2 regions of the Sporosarcina sp. P12(2017) genome follow, and region 2 is predicted to be linked to the other one. Evidence: riboswitches for the same ligand, from Rfam matches in the RefSeq annotation. Region 2 holds a riboswitch; the other holds the start of a gene.

Region 1 (4,390 bases), on a different contig from region 2:
GCGAAGCTGCACGTCCGGATGTATTCTTTACCGAATTTACCAATACGGAAAGCTTTTGTCATCCAGAGGGAATCTTTAGCGTGCGGGGACGTTTGGCGTTTACAGAAGACGAACAGCCAATCGTCGCTCACATTTGGGGAGATAAGCCTGAACATTTCCGCGAGATGAGTATTGGGATGGCGGAACTTGGTTTTAAAGGATTGGATATTAATATGGGATGTCCTGTGCCAAACGTTGCAACAAAAGGAAAAGGTAGTGGTTTGATTAACCATCCTGAAACCGCTGCGGCAATTATTCAAGCGGCAAAAGCTGGCGGATTACCTGTCAGTGTCAAGACGCGTCTTGGCTATACAGATATAGAAGAATGGCATACATGGCTCAGACATGTACTGGAGCAAGATATCGCGAACTTGTCAATCCATCTCCGTACCCGCAAGGAAATGAGCAATGGCAATGCACATTGGGAATTGATTCCGGAAATCAAGAAGCTTCGTGATGAAATAGCGCCTAATACGCTGTTGACGATCAATGGTGATATTCTCGATCGTCAAATGGGCCTGGAGCTTGTGGAGAAGTATGGTGTGGATGGGGTTATGATTGGACGCGGTATTTTCAACAATCCATTTGCCTTTGAAAAAGAGAAGAAAGAGCATGATCATAGAGAATTGCTAGATCTTTTGCGTTTACATCTGGATCTTTTTGATAAATATTCTACAGAGCTCGAACCGCGACTATTTAAACCGCTACGTCGATTCTTTAAGATTTACATTAAAGGGTTCCGTGGAGCCGCTGAACTTCGAAATGAATTGATGAGTACGAATACGACAGACGAAGTACGAGCGTTACTGGATACTGTAGAACTCGATTAATAGATTCTAAAAAGCCTCCTTGCCATACCAGAAATACTGGTATGAGCAAGGAGGCTTTTTGTGTAATTGATGTAGTGTAGAATTACTTTTCTTACTTAAATAAACCAAGCTTTTCAATACGGCGAATCGCTTCTTGCAAGCGTTCTTCACTTTCCAACAACCCGACACGAATATATCCTTCTCCGTGAACACCAAATCCATTTCCTGGTGATACTGCGACGTCTGCTTTATCCAGTAATAAATCAGCGAAGGATTCGCTTGTAAAGCCTTCTGGGACAGGTAGCCAAGCGAAAAATGAGCCAGTAGGAGCCGTGACGTCCCAACCGATGCGCTCACATTCCGTTAGCAATACTGTCAGGCGTCCTTCATAGAGCGCAACTAATTCTTCAACGCATTGTTGAGGACCTGTCAATGCTTCAATTGCGGCACGTTGAACTGCCGGGAAAATGCTAGTGAATAAGTGGTCTTGCAATACATTTAATGCTTCTATTATTTCAGAGTTACCGACTGCAAACCCTACTCGCCAGCCTGCCATATTATACCTTTTAGAAAGGGACAGCATTTCAATGCCGACTTCCTTTGACCCCTCAGTTTGTAAAAAGCTAATCGGTTTCTGGCCTTCAAAACCAATTCCACCATACGCAAAATCTTGTAAGACGGCAATCTGATTTTCTTTGGCAAACGCCACAGTTTTTTTATAAAACTCGGGAGTTGCTGTGACGCCTGTTGGATTACTTGGATAGTTTAAGTACATTAGTTTGGCATCTTTTTTCTGAACATCTGTTAGTTTATCGTAATCAGGAAGAAATTCATTCTCCTTACGTAGTGGCATCGTATCATATCGAATACCCGCTAAGCTCACACCTGATAAGTAGTCAGGATAACCAGGGTCTGGCAGTAATAATAAGTCTCCTTCATTCATAATAGCTAAAGGAAGTTCTACGACACCTATTTTCGTGCCACCGAGAACCGCGACTTCTGTTTCAGGGTCAATCGTGACATCATATTCACGCTGATAGTATTCAGCCACAGCTTGTTTTAAAGCAAGTGTTCCTCTAAATGGAGAGTAGCCGTGTGTCGCTGGATCTTCAACGGCTTCTTGCAATGCTTTAATAATATGGGGAGGTGTTGGCTGATCAGGATTTCCGCGTCCGAGATTAATTACATCTCTGCCTTCATCCATAGCCTTTTCTATTTTATTTAATAATAACGTAAAGAAATGCGGAGGGAGATTTTGTAATCGGTTAGATAAAGCCATAGTCTATTCCTTCTTTCTTTGATAGGGTATTTGCGTTAAGTATACATAGATCATACTAGACTTTTCAATAGAAGGTTGGACATTCGATTCCAGATGATTGCGAAGATTAGGCAAAAGAAAGTAATGTTGATAGAATGAGTCGGATATTCTGCTGACTTGTTGTTATTCGCCTTGACAGTTTTGTAAATTCAGATTAGTATATGTTTTACGCATATAATTTAATAGTAATCTCTTATCATGAGCGACTGAGGGAAGAGGCCCGATGAAGTCCAGCAACCCCTTGAATGAAACAAGGAAGGTGCCAAATCCTACAGCATGGTTTTCCATCTGAGAGATAAGCTGAGTGTATTTCAGTACTTCTTTCATTTAGAAAAATGAAAGATTTTTTTATTTAGAAAGAAGTTTTAAAAACTTACTATTTATAACGATTATTTACTTGAATGTAGAAAGAAGTGAGAAGATGATCCAAATTCAACATTTGTCTAAAGTCTATCAGACAAAAGAAAAAGTGGTAAAAGGTGTAGATGATGTATCACTAGACATCGAGACTGGAGAAATATTTGGTATTGTCGGTTATTCAGGTGCGGGAAAAAGTTCTCTCATACGCTGTTTGAATTTGTTGGAGACACCAACGAGCGGCACGATCTTAATTGATGATGTAAATTTAACGAAACTATCAGGGGTACAACTTCGGCAGGCGCGCTTAAAAATCGGAATGATTTTTCAGCACTTTTATTTAATTAGCCAAAAGACGATTTTCGAAAATATCGCATTTGCTTTACAAGCAGCAAAAATGTCGTCAAACAAAAAAGAGGCACGTGTAATGGAACTTCTTGAAATGGTGGGGCTATCCGATAAACGCAATGTATATCCTGCGCAGTTGAGCGGAGGACAGAAGCAACGCGTTGGTATTGCGAGAGCCCTAGCTAATAATCCATCCGTTTTGCTTTGTGATGAAGCGACATCTGCACTGGATCCTAATACAACAATGTCCATTTTACGATTGTTGAAAAAGATCAATAAAGAATTGAATATCACCATTGTGTTAATTACGCATGAGATGAATGTCGTAAAAGAAATTTGTGATCGCATGGCGATTATGCAAGACGGAAAAGTCATTGAAGAAGGACAAGTGTATGACATCTTTTCTAACCCAGTTCAACCTTTGACGAAGGAGTTTATTAGTAGTGTAGTGTCGTATGAAATCCCGGATACCGTCATGTCCACCTTGGCTGGTACACTGATAAAAATCACTTTTAAAGGTGAAGTAGCCATGGAGGGTGTGATTTCCGATACTATGCAGAAGTATAGAGTGAAAGGAAACTTCCTGCATGGGTCGATTGAATATATTCAAGAACGAGCACTTGGGATTTTCTTAATGGAATTGCAAGGTGAGCGTGACGAAGTAGAGCAGGCGATTGCATACATACTCGAACAAAATGCACAAGTGGAGGTGATCCGACAACATGTTTGATCTATCTCACATCATGGAACTCATGCCGGATATTACAAAAGCATTTGGTGAAACACTTTATATGATCGGCATCTCGCTTACAATTGCACTGATTATTGGATTGCCACTCGGGGTTCTGTTATTTACAACAGATAAAGGGTTATTTTTAGAGAACCGTGCAATAAATTCAGTAGTTGGGTTTTTCGTTAATATTATTCGATCCATCCCATTCATCATACTACTTGTAGCCCTAATACCTCTGACGAAACTGATTGTTGGAAATACGATTGGACCGGCAGCTGCAAGTGTGTCGCTTTCCGTGGCAGCTATTCCTTTCTTTGCTAGGATCGTTGAAACATCCATGCGTGAAATAGACAAAGGGGTTATAGAGGCTGCAATTTCAACGGGTGCTTCGCCATGGATGATTATTTGGAATGTGTTATTACCTGAATCAAAGTCGAGTATTATCCAAGGACTTACACTGACACTAATTAACTTAGTTGCCTATTCAGCAATGGCTGGATTTGTTGGCGGAGGCGGAATTGGGGACTTAGCCATTCGTTTTGGCTATTACAGATATGATGATAGTATTATGCTAGTCACCGTCGCCATTTTAATAGTGCTCGTGCAGTTGATTCAATTTGGTGGAGATCGTTTTTCAAAAATGATAGATAAAAGATAATAGGGGAGAGATGGATTATGAAGAAACTAGTACTGGCATTCATTCTTACTGCGTTGGTTGCGGCATTAGCAGCTTGTGGAGGAGAAAAGTCTACTGAAAAATCGGATGATGATAAAAATATTCATTTT
Region 2 (4,390 bases):
GAAATATTCCAAGCCGCACGTTCCAGTGGCTTAGGCTCTCTTGATGATGTAACGGCCGTCATACTAGAAACTGATGGCAGTATTTCTGTCATTCAATCTGAAAGCCAAACCTCTTTTTCTACTCTGTCCAATCTTAAAAAAGATTAGAGATAATTATTTAAAAGTATCTGCTTGAAACATTCATAAGTGTTTCCATAGGTACTTACTACAAAAATGAGTTGCTAATACTCTTCCATGCTGTATACATTATTTGATTAGATAGTATAAGAAAGGAACTTAAAAAAGGGAAGACTTCTTCATCAAGGAGTAAAAAGCAGTGCAAGTGCTTAGTAAAAGATACTGTGGGCAATGCTTTCATGAGCGTTTAAATATTCTTGTTTTTTGAATTCAGAGTTCAATGTTGTACGGGTACTTTTTATTAATTCCCCATTTCAAACAAAAAAGGCAGCGTTTTATGAAAACGCTCGCCCACTTTATCATTCCTACTATTATCCCCAGTGCTTGGCTATGAATTCATTGCGCCCTGAACGTGCACGGTTATCTGTGTAATGTTCCTTTTCTTTTATGTAATAGTCTTGATGGTATTCTTCTGCTCGGTAGAAAGTTTCTGCGGGGCGGATTGTCGTGACGATAGGCTTAGTAAAAATGCCGCTTGCAGCTAGGTTGGCTTTCGATCTCTCGGCAATTTCCCGTTGTGCATCTGTGTAATGGAAAATGGCGGTTGTATAGGATGAGCCGCGATCGTGAAATTGACCTTCTGCGTCTGTCGGATCGATTTGTTGCCAGAATACTTCGAGCAATTTCTCATATGGGAATAAGGCAGGATCAAACGTAATTTCAACAACTTCTACATGACCGGATGTGCCTTTTTTTACATCTTCATACGTTGGATTATCGAGATGTCCGCCCATATACCCTGACACGATATCCTGGACGCCTGGCCATTCTTTAAACGGTTTCACCATGCACCAGAAGCATCCGCCTGCAAATGCTGCTTTTTCAAAATTCTTTTCAACCATTGCTAACATCTCCTTTATTATGAATGCGCGTGCCCAACTTCCCTAAAACCAACGACACATCTGCTTTTTTAAAGGAAGTTGAAAACAATCCAAATAGTTTTTAACCTCTTTTTGATTGGGCACCCGTTACGCCATACTATCATCTTTTATCTCTTTCCATCTATCAATAAAAGTCCCTCTAATCTATAACAAAAAGATAGAAAGAATTATCCACAAATCCTACAATCTAGATCAATAGCATGTTATTTTTTAAATTGAACGTGAGTATTTCATCTATCGACGCCTTTGTCAATCACCGGCTAGCCCAAGGTGATTTTACGAGGTAACTAGCAACGTTTTCTCCTTTATCTTTCCACCTTCTTCTTCCGGTATACGAATGAATTTAACGATAATCGCACTCACTAAGTAGAGAGCACTGAAAATCCACACGACCCCTTCCGCTCCAACAAGCCCGATAAATGTCAAGGCAATCGCAGGAGCTACGAATGTCGATAGACCTGCAGAAAAATTCAACACGGACATTGCCGCGCCTTTATCTTCACCCGCCACGGATGGTACTAGTGCACCAATCGGAACATAGCCTGCTACTAAACCGCCCCAAATGAATCCGACAATGCTCGTCATAACAATGCTGCCATTTGTAATTACTGGTATATAAAATAATAGTGGCGTGAATATCGCACAACCGATACCACCAAACCAAATGATTGTGTTTTTCCAGCCGAATTTATCTCCAATGAAGCCGAACACTAAATTAAAGATAATGTTTCCTAAGAAAAATGTACCCCATAATTGTAGCCAAGCAGTTGTTTCAATACCGTGCTGTGCCATATGCATTGGTAAGAATACTGGGAATCCATAAACGCTTAAGCTATTAATAACGCGGACAATCCCACCTGCAGCAACTCTCGGATTCGATTTCAAAATGGTGATACCTTTCAATAATTCTTTGACTGCTTCTTTTTTGTTTGCGAGTTTTTTCCTTTCAAACTTGTCTTTATTGACTACTATAGCTAAAACTGCACCAAGACATACCCAGAATATAGATGTCCACATAGTATTGATGTAACCGAAATGTTGGATTGCAACACTTGAATACCAGGCGCCAAGCACCATCATTCCCGCACAAAAAACAAACCAGAACCAACCAACAGCAGAACTCAATTTACTTTGTGGTGTTTTATAAATGACCCATGTTAAGAAGGAATAAGCAAATAACGGATAACCAAAACCTTTAATAAAATAAGTCAGAAGCATAACCGGATAATTCATCGTTGAAAAACCATATGTAATAAACCCTGCTGTACCGATAATATAGACGGCTAACCCGATTGCCATTGTACGTTTCGGCCCAAAAACATCTACGCAGACGCCTGAAAACCAGGAAGACAGAGCAATCGAGACTCCGTATACTGTGAATATAGCTGCTGATTGTTGAATGGTTAATCCACTTTCAATTAAGAAAGGACTTAACCAACCCGCTTCAATTCCATCTCCCATCATGAACAACATAACACCGAAAAAGCCCCATCCTAAGTTTTTTGTAATCCCTATTTTCTCCAACATATCAATACTCTCCATTCCTGCTTATGTATTTTGCATTGTCTTTAGAAAATAAAAAACCTTCCCGTAAAGACGGAAAGAGTAGTTGGCAATTATCGCTAGCACAATATAAATATGCTATCCTCTTTCTATCTCTCAAGCTACGCTTGCTGGATTTGGCACAATTATGTTGCCGAAGTTTCATTGGGCCAGTCCCTCAACTTCTCTCGATAGAAAATAATATGAAATTGGTAGAAAGTTATTAAAATTGAACTAATGAAGCTACTGTACATAATAATCAATTCAAAGTCAATCGATTATCGGAACTTTCTAAATATACTATCTCCAATATGGTATACTAACTAACATAAACTATTTGTTTGAGTCGATTTACTAATAGAGTATTTTTCATCAATATCAGAAAAAAGTTGATTTACACTTCAACATGCGCTTTCCTTTATACTCAATGGAAATTCTCTATTTTTAACAATTAATCGATTATTAAGCTTCAGTAATATTAGGATTTCATAGTAAATTTGCAATTGCAAAATTAATTCGTTAGAAAGGACTTGTGTAATGCAATCGTATATTGATGTAGAAAATGGTATCGTTCCCTCGGTTTGTTCTCTTGATTGTCCAGACCAATGCGGATTGCTTATTCATAAAGAAGCCGGGAAAATTGTTAAAATTGAAGGTGATCCTGAACATCCAGTCACAAAAGGAAGCATTTGCAACAAAGTTCGGCATATGGCTGAAAGGATTTATGATCAAAATCGAATTACAACCCCTTTAAAACGCATTGGGGAAAAAGGCGATGGTCAATTCGTTCCAATCAGTTGGGAAGAGGCCATTACAACTATTACAAATCAGTGGAATAAAATAATTTCTGAAGAAGGTCCAGAATCGATTCTTCCTTACAGCTTCTATGCAAATATGGGAAAACTCAGTTCTAAAGGAATGGACCGCCGTTTCTTTAATCGCCTTGGTTCGAGTCAACTGGATCGGACGATTTGTTCAGTCGCCGGCGAGGCGGGCTACAATTACACAATGGGCGGGCGTTATGGAACGGATCCAGAAGAGATGACGGAAACGAAATTATTTATTTTTTGGGGGATCAATGCGGTCAGTACCAATATGCACCAAATTATGATTGCCCAAAAGGCGAAAAAAAACGGCGCGAAAACTATTGTCATTGACGTCCATAAAAACCAGACCGGACGCATGGCTGATTGGTTCATCCCCATTCTACCTGGAACTGACGGAGCGCTTGCACTCGGAATTATGCATATTCTTTATAAAGAAAAGCTAGTCCATCAAGCTTTTTTGGAACAGTACACAATCGGCCATGAAGCGCTGGGCGAACATGTTAAGTACTACAATCCGCAAAAAGTTTCCACCATTACGGGCGTGCCGGAAGAAGATATTTATGAATTGGCTCGAATGTACGGTAACATCTCTCCTTCCATGATACGCATCGGCAATGGGTTGCAGCATCATGATAATGGCGGCATGATCGTCCGGACCATTACTTGCTTGCCTGCTTTGACTGGGCAATGGGAATTAAAGGGCGGAGGAGCAGTCAAATCAAATTCCGACTATTTGACGCATAATATTGCCGCACTAGAACGGCCTGAACTTCAGAAAAAACCAACGCGGAAATTCAATATGAATTTATTGGGACAAGCATTACTGAAGAAACAACAAAGGATTCGCTCTTTGTATGTCTATAATAGCAACCCCGCCGTTGTCGCACCGGATGCCAATAAGGTCCAGGATGGCTTAGCACGCGAGGATTTGTTTACAGTGGTCCATGATTTGTTTTTGACGGA

The links. Region 2 has a riboswitch for S-adenosylmethionine ahead of CSV80_RS15240 (MFS transporter). Riboswitches for the same ligand answer to the same signal wherever they lie in the genome.
Region 1: linked by a shared signal. The riboswitch ahead of CSV80_RS10240 (methionine ABC transporter ATP-binding protein) and the one ahead of CSV80_RS15240 (MFS transporter) in region 2 are both predicted to bind S-adenosylmethionine.

The regions. Positions count from the first base shown of each region.
Region 1 is NZ_PDYL01000011.1:19,408-23,797, forward strand. It holds gene CSV80_RS10230 (tRNA dihydrouridine synthase) at 1-869, shown strand, start outside; gene CSV80_RS10235 (pyridoxal phosphate-dependent aminotransferase) at 961-2,127, opposite strand; SAM riboswitch class I at 2,357-2,468, shown strand; gene CSV80_RS10240 (methionine ABC transporter ATP-binding protein) at 2,588-3,601, shown strand; gene CSV80_RS10245 (methionine ABC transporter permease) at 3,594-4,262, shown strand; gene CSV80_RS10250 (MetQ/NlpA family ABC transporter substrate-binding protein) at 4,280-4,390, shown strand, end outside.
Region 2 is NZ_PDYL01000021.1:42,021-46,410, forward strand. It holds gene CSV80_RS15230 (DUF421 domain-containing protein) at 1-147, shown strand, start outside; gene msrA (peptide-methionine (S)-S-oxide reductase MsrA) at 489-1,019, opposite strand; gene CSV80_RS15240 (MFS transporter) at 1,335-2,585, opposite strand; SAM riboswitch class I at 2,708-2,798, opposite strand; gene CSV80_RS15245 (molybdopterin oxidoreductase family protein) at 3,138-4,390, shown strand, end outside.